Regions from separate parts of the Clostridium sp. MF28 genome, predicted to be linked through region 1. Evidence: a T-box and tRNA genes for the amino acid it is inferred to sense, from the RefSeq annotation. Region 1 holds a T-box; the other holds one or more tRNA genes.
The links. A T-box is a leader RNA that pairs with one kind of tRNA and senses whether it is charged. The one in region 1 lies ahead of argS (arginine--tRNA ligase), so its partner is inferred to be a tRNA-Arg.
Positions count from the first base shown of each region.

Region 2: it has a tRNA-Arg gene. The T-box ahead of argS (arginine--tRNA ligase) is inferred to sense a tRNA for this amino acid. The anticodon was not compared.

Region 1 covers NZ_CP014331.1:4,576,438-4,584,756, reverse strand. The annotation lists gene AXY43_RS20085 (HAD-IB family hydrolase) at 1-105, opposite strand, end outside; gene AXY43_RS20080 (nitroreductase family protein) at 367-903, opposite strand; gene AXY43_RS20075 (AI-2E family transporter) at 933-2,078, opposite strand; gene argS (arginine--tRNA ligase) at 2,218-3,909, opposite strand; T-box leader at 4,091-4,369, opposite strand; gene AXY43_RS20065 (site-2 protease family protein) at 4,425-5,066, opposite strand; gene AXY43_RS20060 (hypothetical protein) at 5,550-6,596, opposite strand; gene AXY43_RS20055 (phosphodiester glycosidase family protein) at 6,617-7,639, opposite strand; gene AXY43_RS20050 (biotin--[acetyl-CoA-carboxylase] ligase) at 7,825-8,319, shown strand, end outside.
Region 2 covers NZ_CP014331.1:1,200,310-1,208,628, forward strand. The annotation lists gene AXY43_RS05165 (amidohydrolase) at 1-170, opposite strand, end outside; gene AXY43_RS05170 (MarR family transcriptional regulator) at 351-806, opposite strand; gene AXY43_RS05175 (sigma-70 family RNA polymerase sigma factor) at 1,174-1,746, shown strand; tRNA gene AXY43_RS05180 (tRNA-Lys) at 2,038-2,113, opposite strand; tRNA gene AXY43_RS05185 (tRNA-His) at 2,193-2,268, opposite strand; tRNA gene AXY43_RS05190 (tRNA-Arg) at 2,276-2,352, opposite strand; tRNA gene AXY43_RS05195 (tRNA-Gly) at 2,390-2,463, opposite strand; gene AXY43_RS05200 (hypothetical protein) at 3,451-3,855, shown strand; gene AXY43_RS05205 (hypothetical protein) at 4,102-4,416, shown strand; gene AXY43_RS05210 (DMT family transporter) at 4,547-5,440, opposite strand; gene AXY43_RS05215 (AraC family transcriptional regulator) at 5,717-6,619, shown strand; gene AXY43_RS05220 (DUF6143 family protein) at 6,767-7,333, shown strand; gene AXY43_RS05225 (AraC family transcriptional regulator) at 7,863-8,319, opposite strand, start outside.

The DNA of each region.
Region 1 (8,319 bases):
TGAACCTATAATTTCATATTTAACCATCTTTTTAAATACTTCTGTTATTAGTCCTTCTCTGTATAAAGTTCCATCTAAATCAAAAAACGCACCTATATTTGCCATTAACTCACATCCTTTTATACTTATTTATTATACTTTATTTTTTCATTTCAGAAAAGCTTATAAAATCTATCTGATTAATTTAAATATATATGTTGCAATTCACAATGCACATTTCACGCTTCACAATCACGACGGAAATTCTTGCAATATTTTTTGAATTATGATAAAGAATTATTTTTGAAATATATCATATAAATTGTATAAGTAAAAACACTACCAAATATATTTATTATTGATAGTGTCGTTAAAATTTATCCATGACTATTCTATAAAAGTTAGAATTTCATCTATATTCTTTCTCACTTTTTTTCTTATATTATCATTTTCTGGATATCCAACAGCCACTACTAATCTAATTCGCTTTAATTTATTTATATTTAAAAGTTTCTTTAGTTCTTTTTCATTAAACCAACCTAAAATACAAGTACCTAAATTTTGTTCTGTTGCCGCTAAACATATATGCTCAGTTGCAATCCCAATATCAACAGATCTATAATCCTGCTGTTTAATTAATGCTCCAGCTCGTGAAGTTAAATTTCCACTTTCCTCCACCACTATTATAAAAGCTGGACATTCTGTAGTAAATTTATTCATAACTGCATCCTGTAGGCATTCTGAAACCTTAGGTACTAGCTCTTTATTATTAACTACTACAAAATGCCATGGTTGGCTATTACATGCTGATGGAGCTAATCTGGCAGCCTCAATACATTTTACTAACTTTTCTTTTTCAACAGGTTTATTTAAATACTTTCTACAACTTTGACGTTCATTTAATAAATCAATAAATTCCTTCATAAAACTTCTCCTAAATTCTTTATAATCTTTTATAAATCAATTTCTCCAAGACTTTCTTTCTTAACTAATCCTGGATTCTTTTTTCTAAACTCCTCTACTGTTTTCTCATAATATATTTTTATGGTTGCCATTGTAGGTGATCCTAGAAGCATTCCAAAAGGTCCCCAAAAGCCACCGCCTATTGCAACTCCTAATATTATCCCTAATGGACTGACTCCAACCTTTTTCCCTATAAGCTTAGGATCAAGGTACCAAGCATCAAAAAGATGAATACAAAGTAAAAGTATGAATACCATAAAAGCCTTCATAGGTGAAACAAAGATTGCAACTCCCGCACCGACTACTTCACCAATAAGTGGTCCAAAATAAGGAATCATATTAGTAATCCCTTCTATCAGGGCTATTAGTGGTGCATAGGGTTCCCCAACAATTAATAGACCTATAAGTGATATAAAACCTATTATTGCTGAATCAATTGCTTTTATCCCTATATAAACTCCTATCATTTTATTATAGGTTCTAATAAATGTAACTAACTTATTCCCCTTTTCTTCATTAAAAATCATATATGTTATGGTTCTAGCACGTTTTAACAACTTTTCTTTATCCATTAAAACATAAATTGAAATTAAAAAACCAAAAATCACACTAACTAAATTTGATGTAAATGATAATAAGTACATAATAAAATTTTGTAGTAGTCCTATTGTTACACTTCCTATCTGGCTTGACATTTCCTGTAGCTTATTTAAAAGTCCCGCTTGTACAATCAGTGTCTTTATTCTTTCATTTTGAAGAAGAGTATTGATCCACTTTTGTATAATTTCCACATAGGCCGGCATTTCTCTAGTTATATTTACTATACTATCTACTATACTTGGTATCGTAAAAAATAATATTATAATAATTAAAGCTATAATTATAAAATATGTAATCAATATCGATATTGCTCTTTTAGTTTTAAAATTATTTTCAAAAAAACTTACTACTGGATTTAATATATAAGCACAAATAATAGCATATATAAAAGGTGACATAATAGATAAAACTTTTCTGCCTATATCAAAGAAAAAATTATAATTATCTATAAGTTTGTATCCAATTACACCTATTAAAGCAAATATTAATATATCCCTATATTTAATATTTCTATTTATAAACAATTCATTCCACATCCTTTCCATGCTTTTTTCAATTATACCATATATCATTTTTTAAGGCATATAAAAGAAATTAACGAGTCAAAAAATAGAGGGTTGCTACATAAGACATCCCTCTATTTCAAAAAATTATAATAAATTTAATATTAAATAACTACATTTTTTCTACTACATCTATTCCAAGTAACTCTAATCCATTTTTTATTACTTGTAAACTTGCTTTAACTAAGTTTAATCTTGTAGCTTTTAAATCCTCATCTTCTAAGTTCAATACCGAATGCGCATTATAGAATTTATTAAATCCTTTTGCAACTTCAATTACGTATCTTGTTAATATTGAAGGTTCTAACTTATCTAAGGCTAAAGTTATTACGCTATTAAAGTTAGCTATACTCTTAACTAACTCAAATTCTTCTTTTGAAGATAATTTACTATAGTCAACAGTTCCAGTACATTCTTTACCTCTGTTTAATATACTATTTCCTCTTGCATATGAATATTGAACATATGGGCCAGTTTCTCCATCAAATGATAATATTTCCTTCCAATCAAAAACAATATCTTTTTCTCTTGAGTTTTTAAGATAAGTAAAGATTACTGCTCCGACACCAATTTTCTTTGCAACTTCCTCTTTATTTTCAAGTTCTGGATTTTTTTCATTTATAACTTCCATTGTCTTCTCTACAGCTTCACGAAGTAAATCATCAAGTAAAACAATCGATCCATTTCTAGTTGAAAGTTTTCTATCTGCAAATTTAACTAACCCAAAGCCTACATGAACACAGTCTTTAGACCATTCATGTCCTGCAAGTTCTAACACTTTAAATACTTGTTTGAAGTGAAGTGCTTGAGGCGTTCCAACTACATAAACACATTTATGAAAATCATAAGTTTTCTTTCTATACATAGCAGCTGCTAAGTCTCTTGTAGCATATATCGATGCACCATCACCTTTAAGTACTATACAAGGCGGCATATTATATTCTTCAAGCATTACAACTTGAGCCCCATTACTTTCTACAAGAAGTCCTTTTTCTTTCAATTCATCAACAACAACATCCATCTTATCATTATAAAATGCTTCTCCAGCTAATGAATCAAATTTAACTCCTAAAATGTTATAAACTCTTTCAAATTCTTTTAAGCTCAACTCTCTAAATCTAGTCCAAAGTGCTGTTGCTTTTTCATCACCAGTCTCTAGTGCCTTAAAATTTGCTCTTGCTTCATCTTCTAATGAAGGATCTTTTTCAGCCTCTTCGTGGAATTTAACATATATTCTAAGTAATTCATCAATTGGAGCCTTTTCTAATGCCTCTTCGTCTACCCATCTATCATACGCACTTATAAGCTTACCAAATTGAGTTCCCCAATCTCCCAAGTGATTCAATCCTACAGTATTATATCCTTCCTTCTTAAACATCTTATATAAAGAATTACCTATAGCTGTAGTGAATAAGTGACCAACATGAAAAGGTTTTGCTATATTAGGCGAAGAATATTCAACGCAAACTGTTTTCCCTTCCCCTATATTTGATGCTCCATAATTTTCTCCATCTGCTAAAACCTTTTTGATCGTATTTTCTGCAAATACTCCTTTATCAACGAAGAAGTTAACATATGGCCCTAAATTCTCAATTCTTTCAAATCCATCAGTTGACATAGAATTCTTCAATTCTTCTGCTATCATATTTGGAGCTTTTCTCATAACCTTTGACAATTGGAAACATGGAAATGCATAATCTCCCATTTCTGGCTTTGGCGGTATTTCAATCAATTTTTCAATAGCTTCAATTTCTAATTCCACATGTTTTTTTATTAGTTCTGCAACTTTACTTTTATAATCCATAATATCCTCCTTATATTTAGACAAACTCTTCATAAATTAAATAACTTTATAATTTGTAAGAATGTATTTCTTTATTCTTTCTCAAAATTTAATTTTCTTAGTCAGTATTTCTCATAATAAATGCACAAATTTAACTTCGATATAGATTTCTAAAGAACAAAAAAAATCCGCCTCTTAAATAAAAAGAGACGAATTATCCGCGGTACCACTCTTATTGTATTTTATATAAATAAAATACCTCTCAACTTTTAACGCAATTTAACTTGCGACCAGCCCTACTAAAGGTTTAAAAATAATAATTAATATATCATACCAGCTATATTAGATTATTATCTTTTCAACTACTTATTTCAGGTGATTTCTCCAAGGCTCTTTTCACTTAATCTATCCATAGGGCTTACACCATCTCCCTATTCGCTAAAGGAATTAATTAAACTACTTTCCTCTTCTTAGAATTTTTCAATATTAATGATAATAAATTATACAAATTATCTTAAATTTTGTCAACTTTATTTTTAAAATAGGAAACGTGTTATTAAATTAGTAATCCCTAAAAGCATATTACGTATAACGCCGGCTGGTATAGAAATTATTCTTCCTCCAACAAAGATTAACGCTAACATAATGAACATTTGATATTGATAAAATTTTTCTTCAAATCTATAGAACGTATTTGGACTTAAATCTCTTAAAAGACTAAAGCCATCTAGTCCTGGTATTGGTATCAAATTAAATAATCCTATATTTACATTAATAACAAGCGTCATATATATCATTCGCTCTAAAACACCAGCTAATGCATCTGGTAAAAATCTATATGCAAAACTATAATAAAGTCCCAAAACTATTGAAGTTGCTATGGCAACTAAAAAATTTGCAATTGGTCCAGCTAAACTTACTTTCAAGTCATCTTTATAATAGTTTTTATATGCCGATGGATTAGTTTGTACTGGCTTTGCCCATCCAAAGCTAAAGATAAGTACAGCCACAAATCCTATAGGATCAATATGCGCAATTGGATTTAAAGTCAATCTTCCTTGAAACCTTGGTGTCTTATCTCCCATTCTATCTGCTATTAATGCATGTGCATATTCATGAAATGTAAAAGCGATAAGCATCCCTGGAATCATTAAAATCATATTAAGTACTGAATTCATGTTTTCCTCCTTTTTCGATATGTATGTTTTATATTATATCATACTTAGAACAAATCCTATTAAAAGAACATATATATTTCAACTAAATAATATTACTCTGTTCTTATAGACTTATTCATTTTTGTTACCTAATAGTTTAAGATAAACTTTTATAAATTAAACTTTTTAGGTATATATATTTTTTATCTTCCTTACGCTATTATAGTGTCTTAAATGTTTATATAAAATGTATATATTGCTTACTATTTATTCCCAACATTATATCATAAAAGATTACTATCAACAATGTAAATGCACTTATTAGTTTATATCAGAACATTGTTCTATATGTTGTACTAATAAACCTACATTTAAAATTTTAGTAAAACAAATGCTCAATTAAGACAAAAGGTAGAAACTCAGTTACAACATATACATTATAAGATCTAATTTAATAAAGAGTGTTTAATTTCAATTTAATTAAACACTCTTTATTTACCATCTTTATTTACTATTATTTAAACTTTTATAAACTAATTTTCCGCTATTATCTTCAGTCGCTATGAAATCTTCTTTAATCTGAACAAGTTTTCCTTCATATTCAACTTCTTTTCCTGTACTTAAATTCTTGACACTACCTTTAAGATTATCATTAACTAGTATTTCACTTTTATTACTAAAATACAAGTCATTAGCACTTACAACCGAATCAAGTGTTGCCTTTTTCCAATTTGCTGTATCTTCATCAACTTTTCCATAAGTGATACTGGTAATTTTATCACCGTTAAGCTCACCAATATAAATCACATCATTTCTGTCGATTCCAAGAAGTGTCAGATTTTTATTACCACTAAATGTTAATTGCTTATTGGGGCTGGTAACAAAAAATTTACTATTCAACTTATCTTCATATATTAATCTATCGTTGTGAGGCATTACTTTCATATTTCCTAAAACATTAACTGCTAGAGGAACCTTTTTTCTTTCATAATCTCTATCAAATCTATAAACTGCGCTCTTTAAACCACCTGTATATATTTCTACATAAAATACACCTGTAAAGACAGAAGTGGTTATCTTTTTAACTTCCATACCCTCTTGGTATGTGCAAATATCTTCTTTACTTGCAACTGTTTCTGTTAAATCTTTAGCATTATATGTTATAAGCTGAACTTTAGATTCCCCATCTTTTTCAATCTTCTGAGCTATTACTAGTATATCTCTTTCTAAAAGCCAATCATAATACATAATTGTACCCTTTTTTTCCGTTGTAATTGGATTACTTGTTCCCGTCTTGGTATCTTCCAAATACACACTTTCGCCATCCTGGTAACATATGTATTTACCATCATCTGATATTTTAGTATCTTTTGCACTTCCCGGAATAGATGCTGAAATATCTTTTGTATTATCCTTTTTTTGAACTTCTATTTTATTACTTTTAAATTCTGACGTATGCTTAAAAATAAAATTTTCTAAAATATATAAGCCAGAAATTTGTAATAGTATAGATAACAATGCCCATGCAGTTATCTTCTTAAACATCTTCATAATTCTACCTCACCTTCTGTTTATTTAACAATAACTGCTGTTGGAATAGTTCTTTCTCCCATACTATTTGATGGTTTATTTCTAACTTCTCCATAGTAATACAATGTTGTCGATTTTCCACCATCCAAGTTCATTGCATTCCATGCACCTAGCTGATGCATAATTTCTTGTAATTCCTTTAATGTTGCTCCTATGCTTCCAATTTCTCTACCATCTATAACTAGGAGAATTATTGAGCCATCCTTCATTTGTCCTATAGCAGTTTTAGGGGCTGTCCCAAATCCTCCATCACCGTTTATCTTTACCATATTTCCATTAATTATTAATGCCGGACCAAAACTTAAAGCTTCTTGAATTCCAAGTTCTTTAAGTTTATCTACTGTATAATCACCTACAACCATTACTCCATTTTTATCTATCCCAAAAGTTGTTGTTGGGTTATCTCCTACATCATTAACTTTCACTTCACCACCAGTCATTACAATTCCTGATGCCAATCCACCATTTCCTGTCCACTGAGCAGCAGATGATTGATCTGTAAATGCTCCCCCATTAATAGCAGCTATAGCATCATTGTTTTCAGCAATTGTTGATGTAGTTTCACCTTCAACTCCCAATTTAGAACTTACTCCAATTTTAACTCTTGTTGGGTCTTTTACCACCAAATAATAACCATTATACTTAGAATTTTCTATATCATGAAGTTCTATAGTATCATCTTTAACCTTTGGAACTTTAATATCAGATATATTGGTAGTTTCACTAGTTTCTTCAGTTGAGTTTTCTCCCATAATTTCTGCTATTTTTTTATCTGATAAGAACCATGTAGCCAGATATTGATGACTCATTGAAGTCATTGCTGCTCCAACATATTGGCTTTTCGCATTATCAAATGGTCCATATAAAAGTAAAAATGGGAATGTACATCCAGTAAAAAATAATTCAAATGCAAAAAATATAGCTAATGTCTTAAATGAAATCTTATTTACTCTTTTCTTGCTTTTTTTTACCTTAGATTTCTTATTTTTTCTATTTATATCCATTTTATTATCCTCTCTAAAAATGCATTTTAGTTGCATTTATAAAAATTACACCAGACCTAATTATATAATATTTTCAATTAGATTACAATAATTTCATTTTTCCAGCATTTTATTCTATTTGGTACTTGGATTTTGCTTTTAAATACTCACATTATGTTATAATTAGTCTTAGGAGGTATATATAAATGGAAGATAAAATTTTAAATGAATTAAAAAAATCTCAAGATTATGTTTCTGGCGAATACCTAAGTTCTACTTTAAATGTTTCACGAACTGCTATATGGAAACATATAAAAAACTTAAAATTAAAAGGCTATATAATAGAAGGAATTTCTAATAAGGGATACAAATTACTTAATTCTCCTGATTTATTAAATAAAAATGAAATTCTACCTTTATTAAAAACATCTGCTATTGGAAAAAGCATAGTTTACTTTGATGAAATAGATTCTACAAATATTAAAGCAAAAGAGCTTGCACAGAAAGAAATCGAACACGGTACTATAGTAATTGCAGAAAAGCAAACTTTAGGAAGTGGTCGCTTCAATAGGAAATGGGTTTCTCCAAATGGCGGTCTTTGGTTTTCATTAATATTAAGACCTAAACTTCCTCCAACGGAAGCTCCTAAAATAACTCAAATTGCTGCTGCTTCTGTATATAAGACACTAAGTAATTTAGGT
Region 2 (8,319 bases), 2.8 Mb from region 1:
TCCTTTTTTAAAACTTCTGTGTTTCGGCCTAATATTTCTGCTACCTTTTTAGACGTTTTTACTTCCTTGTAGCCTAACTCTGGATTTCTATAAATATCTCGTGCAAATTTTATTATTTCTTCTCTGTTGTTATCAATGATTTCTATAATTTTTTCTTCAATTCTATCCATTTATTTCCTCCTTATTTTGCTCTATAGTTTAGTATAAAAATTGTTTCTGTATGAAACCATCAGATATAAAAAAGGCTAAGTTTTAAAAAGAAAGTCAATAATCTTTCTTTTCAAAACTTAGCCTCCAGTCTTTCTGGTCAGCAAAATATTAAATTAATATAGTATTTTCATAAAATACATTCATTTTAAATATTGTTCTAATTCTTCAGTGTATTTCTTCAGAAAATTTACAATAAGCTTTTTTTCTTCTTCTGTATAATTATCAAATTCTTTATCAAACGATTGTGTTCTTGATATATGGTACTCATAATGCCCATTGAATGCTTTTAATCCTAGATCAGTCAATTTGAAGTAAATTTCCTTCTTATTATCTAGAAATTTATATTTCTTAATCATGCCTTCTTTTTCTAAGCGTTTTGTAATCTTTGAAACAGTACTTTTTGTAGTATTCATAATTTTTGCAATCTCAGTTGTATTTGCACTCTGATTTTTTTGTATTGCTTCAATCATATGTATATCTGACATATGCAATGGAACCCCACAATTTCCATAATCTTTTGGTCTTTTTTCAAGTTCACCGCTGATAAAAAACATTCTTCCTATCATCTCATCTAGTATAATGCTAAAATTATCCACTTAGACCTCCATTTTTTGTTTCTACGGGAAACAATGTGTTTAATTCATATTAATACTATATGATTAGTATGTCAATATTTTTTTATAAAAAACTTTTCAGTATAGTTACTATATTCATATTACAAAACTTTCCATAAATGCATTATTGTATTTAGATGAATAAATCACACATAAAATACTGATATTTCTAATAAAAATCTTACTTCAACCTAATCTAAAATAAATTAATATAATTTATTTTCTATTTTTATGCAAAATGTACATTCTCGGCCGTATATCTACATGTAGAAATTAACTTAACAATGAACACAACATATGTAAATTAATCAATTTATTTTGCAGCCATTAAGTGAGGAAGGAGGTTCATATGAATTTTGATTATATTGAAAATCTGGTGAGAAGATGTAAAAATAATGATGAAACCGCAAAAGAAAAATTAACTGATGAGTTTAAGCCTTTAATCTATAATATTTCAAAGAAAACTTTTGTTGATGGATATAGCATTTATGATATTCAGCAGGAATGTTATAAATCACTTTTTAAATCTGTTTCCATGTACGATTTGGAGAAGCATAGGTTTGTTGCTTATGCTACTAATGCAATAAAGAATAATGTAAATGATTTAATTAGGAAAATGAATTTCAGAAGTTCTACTGATAGTAATGATGCTTTAAGTTATCATGATAACTTTGAAGAAGATATTCCTTCACAAGAAATATCTATCGAAGCTTCATTATGTGAAATCTGTGATTATGAAGATTTAAATTTAGCTCTTAAAAATCTAAGTGAAGAAGAAATTGAACTTATAAATTTTGTATTCTACAAAAATCATACTGTTAAGGAATATGCTTATTTTAAAGATATGTGCTACTCTACAGCCGTTTTGAAAAAGAAAACTATTTTAAGAAAAATATTTAATAGCATCCCAGTATATTATTAAAATCTAACAGCTCTAAGGTTAACATTTACCTTAGAGCTGTTATTTTTATTATATATGCTGTCATGAATTTCAAATTTTCGCATTTTAATTCTAAGTTATCATTTTTCTTAACCTTTACAAGAGATAGCATAAACTTAAATAATACAAAAAAACTAATTCTTGGGCTATATATTTCCTCTGCCTACAAAGTCATCTGTAAATTTGACTTGATATAATTTTTACTAAATAATAAAAAACCTAAAGCATCAAAGTATATTTAACTATACCTTTTCTACCTTAGGTTAAACAATTTGGTGGCTCACCCGGGAATCGAACCCGGGACACCATGATTAAAAGTCATGTGCTCTACCGACTGAGCTAGTGAACCAGAATAATAATTATAATAGAATGCTTTTACAAATAATTAAGCTAAATCAATTGCCTTGCAGCCTACTAATATTTTTACATGGGGTGAACGATGGGACTCGAACCCACGACAACCAGTGCCACAAACTGGCGCTCTACCAACTGAACTACGTTCACCATTATATGGTGCGTTTTAAGGGATTCGAACCCCTGGCCCACGCCTTAGAAGGGCGTTGCTCTATCCAGCTGAGCTAAAAACGCATATTATTTATTATGTTGCAAACTCTTTAATTTTTTTTGGAGCGGGTAGTGGGAATCGAACCCACCTTTCCAGCTTGGAAGGCTGGAGTATTACCGATATACGATACCCGCAACTAATCTGCTTGTTTATTATATGTTACATGATTATAGGTTGTCAACATAAAAATTTATTTTTTTCAAATAAAGTGCTGAATATTGTATTTTTTTCCGCAAATTCACCGTATTTGTAAACCTATCACTTAGCAGTATCACACGCCTTGACTTTTTTCTTCGCTAAATTAATATAAATTTATAAATATATTTAAATTTCTATCTCGTTGAGTATAATGCTTTTCAATAATAAGTTTATATTTGAAATTTTAGTAATCAAACTGCTTAATAAATAATCTAATATTAAAACTTAATTATTTTATTTAACCAAGTTTTAATATTAAATTAGAATTCACTCTCAATTATTTATTAGCCTCTTATTTTTTATTACATGTCTTATTAAATCAAACCATAAAATAAAAATGTTAACATATGTGCTATATATATTTATAGTTATAGAATATTATCCTGATAAACTGTATCTAATTACAGTATCACTATCTAACTAAATTCTAAATGGTTCAACTAATACTTTTTTAATTTACTCTCCTCCCAAATTTATTTTCATATTAGTTTGTTATTGCCTTAAATATTTTTTATTACCTTCTAAAAAATCCAACCATATATTATACTCCACTAGAAGTTGTTAATTTAAATACTAACCTCTTCTTAAGCCGCATTTTTCAAGCATATTCTGAAGAATATATATTCGTATATGGTAATATTCTTTAGAATATTTATTCTCTAGAGTATTTATTCTTCAGAATAAATATTGTGAAGAATATTAGAATATTCTCTATTTCTGCATATATCCTAAGTGAGATAAATGAAAATTCAAAAGATCTCTTCAAAAAAGTTATCCTGCAAAAAGTTAGAGCTCAAATTTTTCATTTGATTAACAGAATTCTTTCATTTGATCTTTTATATTTAGAAGCATGCATTTCTTTTATCATTTATAGAAAGAATGTACAAAAAATTTATTATGATATTTAGTAAAGGAGAACACTTATGAGTAAAAGAAAACAAAATGAACTACCAAAAAATGATTTTGCTCCAGATGAGAATGAAGAAATAATTGGTTTTACACCTGAACCAGTCATTTCTGGCAAGTGCATTTCATCTTTTTCATTTGATGATGATGAAGCAGCATCTACCCAAAATGTTAAAGCATCTAATTCTAATATTCTTGCAGATAATAGAAAAGTTTCATTAGCAAATGGCATGGCTCCACCTATTGATGGTGAATTCCTAGATACTAAACGAACTTATATGCTTAGATCTTCTACTGTTAGAAAAGTTAATGAATTAAAGAGCAGGCATCCTGACTTAAATACCTATGTAAGTACTATAGTGGACATGGCTATAGCTCACTACTATAATTACATAGTAAATGAATGCGAAAAAAAAGAATAATCTACTAGGGTGTAATAGATCATTCTAAATACTTGTTATCATCTATTTAATAAGGGGTAAATAATGATTAACTATCTTATAAATTTATAATACAGGATGAATATGTCATTTGTATGACAAGCTATAATTTTCTAAATCAGTTATTAGAATTTTGTAATAATTTATTTTTCTTAACTTGCTATAATATATTTTGAATATATTTTCACCGCTTTCAAATACTATAAATTATGAAAGGTGGCGAGTATAATGAAAAAATTTATTGTTATATTTTCTATTTTTTTATTCTTATTACTTAGCATAAATACAGTAAATGCTTTTGCTGCTAGTAAAACTTTAACTCAAGGGCTGTATACCTTAAAAGACTCAGGCTTATCAGCAGGCATTGATTATAATGTTGAAAATAATTCTTCTGGTAGAGCCATACTTCTTATAGTTGATAGCACTCAATTAATACAGGAGCTAATTCGTTTTGAACCTAATTCTCGCAAATATATCATGAAACCGCTAAATTATGGGGATATAATTATAATAGTTACTACGGGTAATTTAGAATTCTCTTAATGAGTATACTTATGATTTTATCAATACCTGCTGACTCATTGTCATCCAGCTATCTATTAATCTACTTAAGCATTTTGTATTAATATGCTGATATATTGAACTAATTTTCATTCTATATTGAAACAACTTTTTATTGCTTTATACGAGACAAAATTATAATTGTAGTTATAATACATGCCGTTCCAATCCATTGTGCTATTCCAAGCTCTTCATGTAACCATAATACAGATAATATAGCAGCCGATAAAGGTTCAGCTGATGATAATATACTTGACTCTGTCGGCTTTATATAATTTAAACTTTCTAAAAAGCAAGTAAAAGCAATTAACGTTCCAAATAATACTACAAATATAATAGCTAATATTGAATTAGTAGACCAAATTCCAGTGCAATTCCATGGCTGCTCAATAAAGCTGAAGGCTATTCCTCCTATTAACATCCCCCACCCAACTACTAATATGGATCCCCATTTTCTAAGAAGTAAGCGAGGTTGTAAAGTATAAAAGGCTGCTGCAAATGCTGCTGCAATTCCCCAAAACAATGCCAACCTTGAAATAGATATACTATGAATATTCCCCTTTGTAATTATAAAAAATGTCCCTAGCATTGCTAGTCCAATAGCAATAATTTCTTTAAGCTTTGGAATTTTTTTATTACGAATGGCTAAATAACAAGTAATTATTACTGGTGATGAATATTGAAGTATTGTTGCTGTTGCTGCATTCCCATATTTAATGGCTGCAAAATATGTATATTGTACACCTAGCATGCCTAATATACTAAAAAATATAAGACTCAAAGCATCATTCTTACTTTTCCATACTTTCCATATATTTTGCTCACCTTTCATAAAAGTATATAATAATAAAATTATTCCCGATGATAATAAACGTATTACAACAAGCCACTCTGGACTAAATCCCTTTTTCTGAAATAAGTATTGAGCAGCAGTACCTGATATTCCCCATAACATGGCTCCTATGATTACCAGGATTATTCCTTTTATCCTTGGCTGAAAGTTCACTATACTTCCTCCTTTTTGTATTTATTCTTAATTAACTTATATATATTGCAAAAATAATTCTTCATCATAATTCTAAAAATATTACAATAATTTTAGCCGTAATTGTGAAATTTGAATTATGAATTGGACATATATAATCATTTGCAATATATATTTTAGCTAATTGCAATTATATTGATTTAATATAACAAATATGTAATAATTTTATTATTATTTATGGCATTAAACAATTAATATATTGTCAGAAATTAAAACTATATTAGCGAGATGATAAATATGCAAGCAACAAGAATAGAAGTAAATGATAATTTGCAAGAAACAGTAAAACATGGTTCTCATGATTTTCCACTAGCAATTTATACTGACAAATTTAATCTGTTTGAAGATGGATATATAAGATGGCATTGGCATAAGGAAGTACAATTTTCATATTCACTTTATGATAAAGTAGTAGTTTTTATTGAAGATGAAGAAATAATATTATCTCCAGGTGAAGGAATTATGATAAATTCAAATGTACTTCATCAAATTAAACCATATGAAAATATCGATTGTATGATGTTTTCCATTGATTTTGATTCAACTTTAATTGGAGGAAGTGAAGAATCCCTTATTGAAAAAAAGTACCTATCTCCAATTATTGAGAGTAATAATTTGAAATTTATCTCTTTAAAACCTGACGTTCCTTGGCAAAAAAGAATCTTATCGCATCTGGAACAAGTTTTTATATTATCTCATGAAAAATCATATGGATATGAGTTGGAAATGAAAAATTATTTAAGTATTGTTTGGTTAAACTTAATTAAAGAAATAAAGGAAGATATTAAAAGAACTGTACCTTCAGCATCAAATGATGATGAACGTGTGAAAATGGCAATGCAATATATTCAAAAGAATTATGCAGATAATATTGATCTAGATAGTATCGCAAGAACTGCAAATATCAGCAAAAGTGAGTGCTGTCGAAGCTTTAAAAGAATTTTGAAAGTAACTCCTTTTGAATACTTAATGGAATATAGAGTTTCAAAAGCAGCAGAGCTACTTCTAAAAAATAAGGATTCCATTTCTAATATTTCTCTCGATGTAGGTTTTAATGGCATAAGTTACTTTGGAAAAGTATTTAAAAAGTACAGGAATTGTTCTCCCTCTGAATATAGAACTAAATATTGCCGCAGGTAAAGTAATTATAAAATATATACTATATCTACGGCGCTATAGCTTACTTTTATTAATAACATGAGCATTTTATGCATTTACGGAATATTATATATATAAAGAAACTCTATAGTAATATTTATAAAAATTAATCCGTAGGAGATGTAATTTATGTTAGAAAATAATAGTAATTATATACTAGATAATAAAAGTGCTAAATTACAAGAAGTAGTTAGCATTCCTATTTCTTTATATAAATCAATGAGAGGAAGATACTTTGTAGGCCAGACAGAAACTTTATGGGTGGGTAATGGTTCAAATGCCTGGGCTGGTTTGGTAAATCCACGTAATTCAGATGTCAATTTATATGCAAATGTATTTACTATTTCAAATTTATCTAATGACTATTTAACTGCCCAAATATGGTTAAATACTAGTTTTCCTGAAAAAGCTTGTGTATCCCGTAAGACCTCTCCAACCAACACTGCGTTAAAGCCAATGCCCAAAAACAAGGTAGATATTAGATTTATTGAATCTACTAGAATTGTTCCTAAAGATGGAGTTAATGTATATGAAAGAATAGTACCTCCTAATACAACATTAGTAGGTGAGGAAGATGGAAAGTTTATAGAAGCTCCAGGTGGAAACTATACTCTAATTATAAAATCATCAAATTTAGCAATTGATAAGGTAGTAGTCGCATTTGGATGGTGGGAAAAACCAATATGTAAAAAGTAGATTCTATTAAATATATGGCCTAATGTTCCCCCCATATGAATAATTATTTTTAACTCGCATATACTATGATTGCTTCTCATTATGTTATTATTTACGAAATCCATTTTGACTCCATTATTGGGGTCTTTTTTATTTAAAGAATTATTTATTACTATCTAGAATTATTTAAACTTATCCTTCATATAATTAAAGGAAACCTCTTGAGTGTTATTTTTTGTTCTCTTGGTTACCCTTCATTCATAGTTACTTTTTTGTTTTAATCCATTCACTTTTTAGCCCCTTATTTTAGGGGCTTTTATTATTTTTCTATGAATAATTTTATGAAATATCCACAAACTAGAATGTCTTCATAATCAAATCAAAACTCCATTTTTGATCTATTTAATTCTAAATATGTGATGTTTATATTATGTATTATTTAAGATATATTAGGGCACGATAAAATATTAATTATCACATACATAAAAATGCCCCTTTATTGGGGCATTTTTCATGTTTAGCAAAAATCATTCTAAAAAATCACCTTAATTTATAAATACGATAAATATTCAAATGCTGTTATTCCATATATGCTTTTAAAATACTTATTTAAATGTGTTAAATCAACAAAATCACATTCTGCTATCGCTGAATAAACATCTCTATTTTTCTCTATTAACTTTTTTGCCATTTCTACTTTGCAGTTAAGAAAATATTGATATGGCGAAATTCCAGTATTAGCTTTAAATAATCTAATAAACTGAAATTTTGACATATTAAACTCTCTACAAATATCATCAAGCCTTAATACATTCTCTAAGTTATAATAAATCATATTCTTTGCTTTTTTAATTAAATCATTTTCTTTCTTGTAACTTATACAAAGATCCGTTTGTGCAAAACTATCTGCAAAAGATAAAAAAAATTCACTACACAATGCATCATCTTTTCCACTTAATATTGCATTAGAAAGATTTAATATTTGCTGCTCAAGTCTGTAATTATAA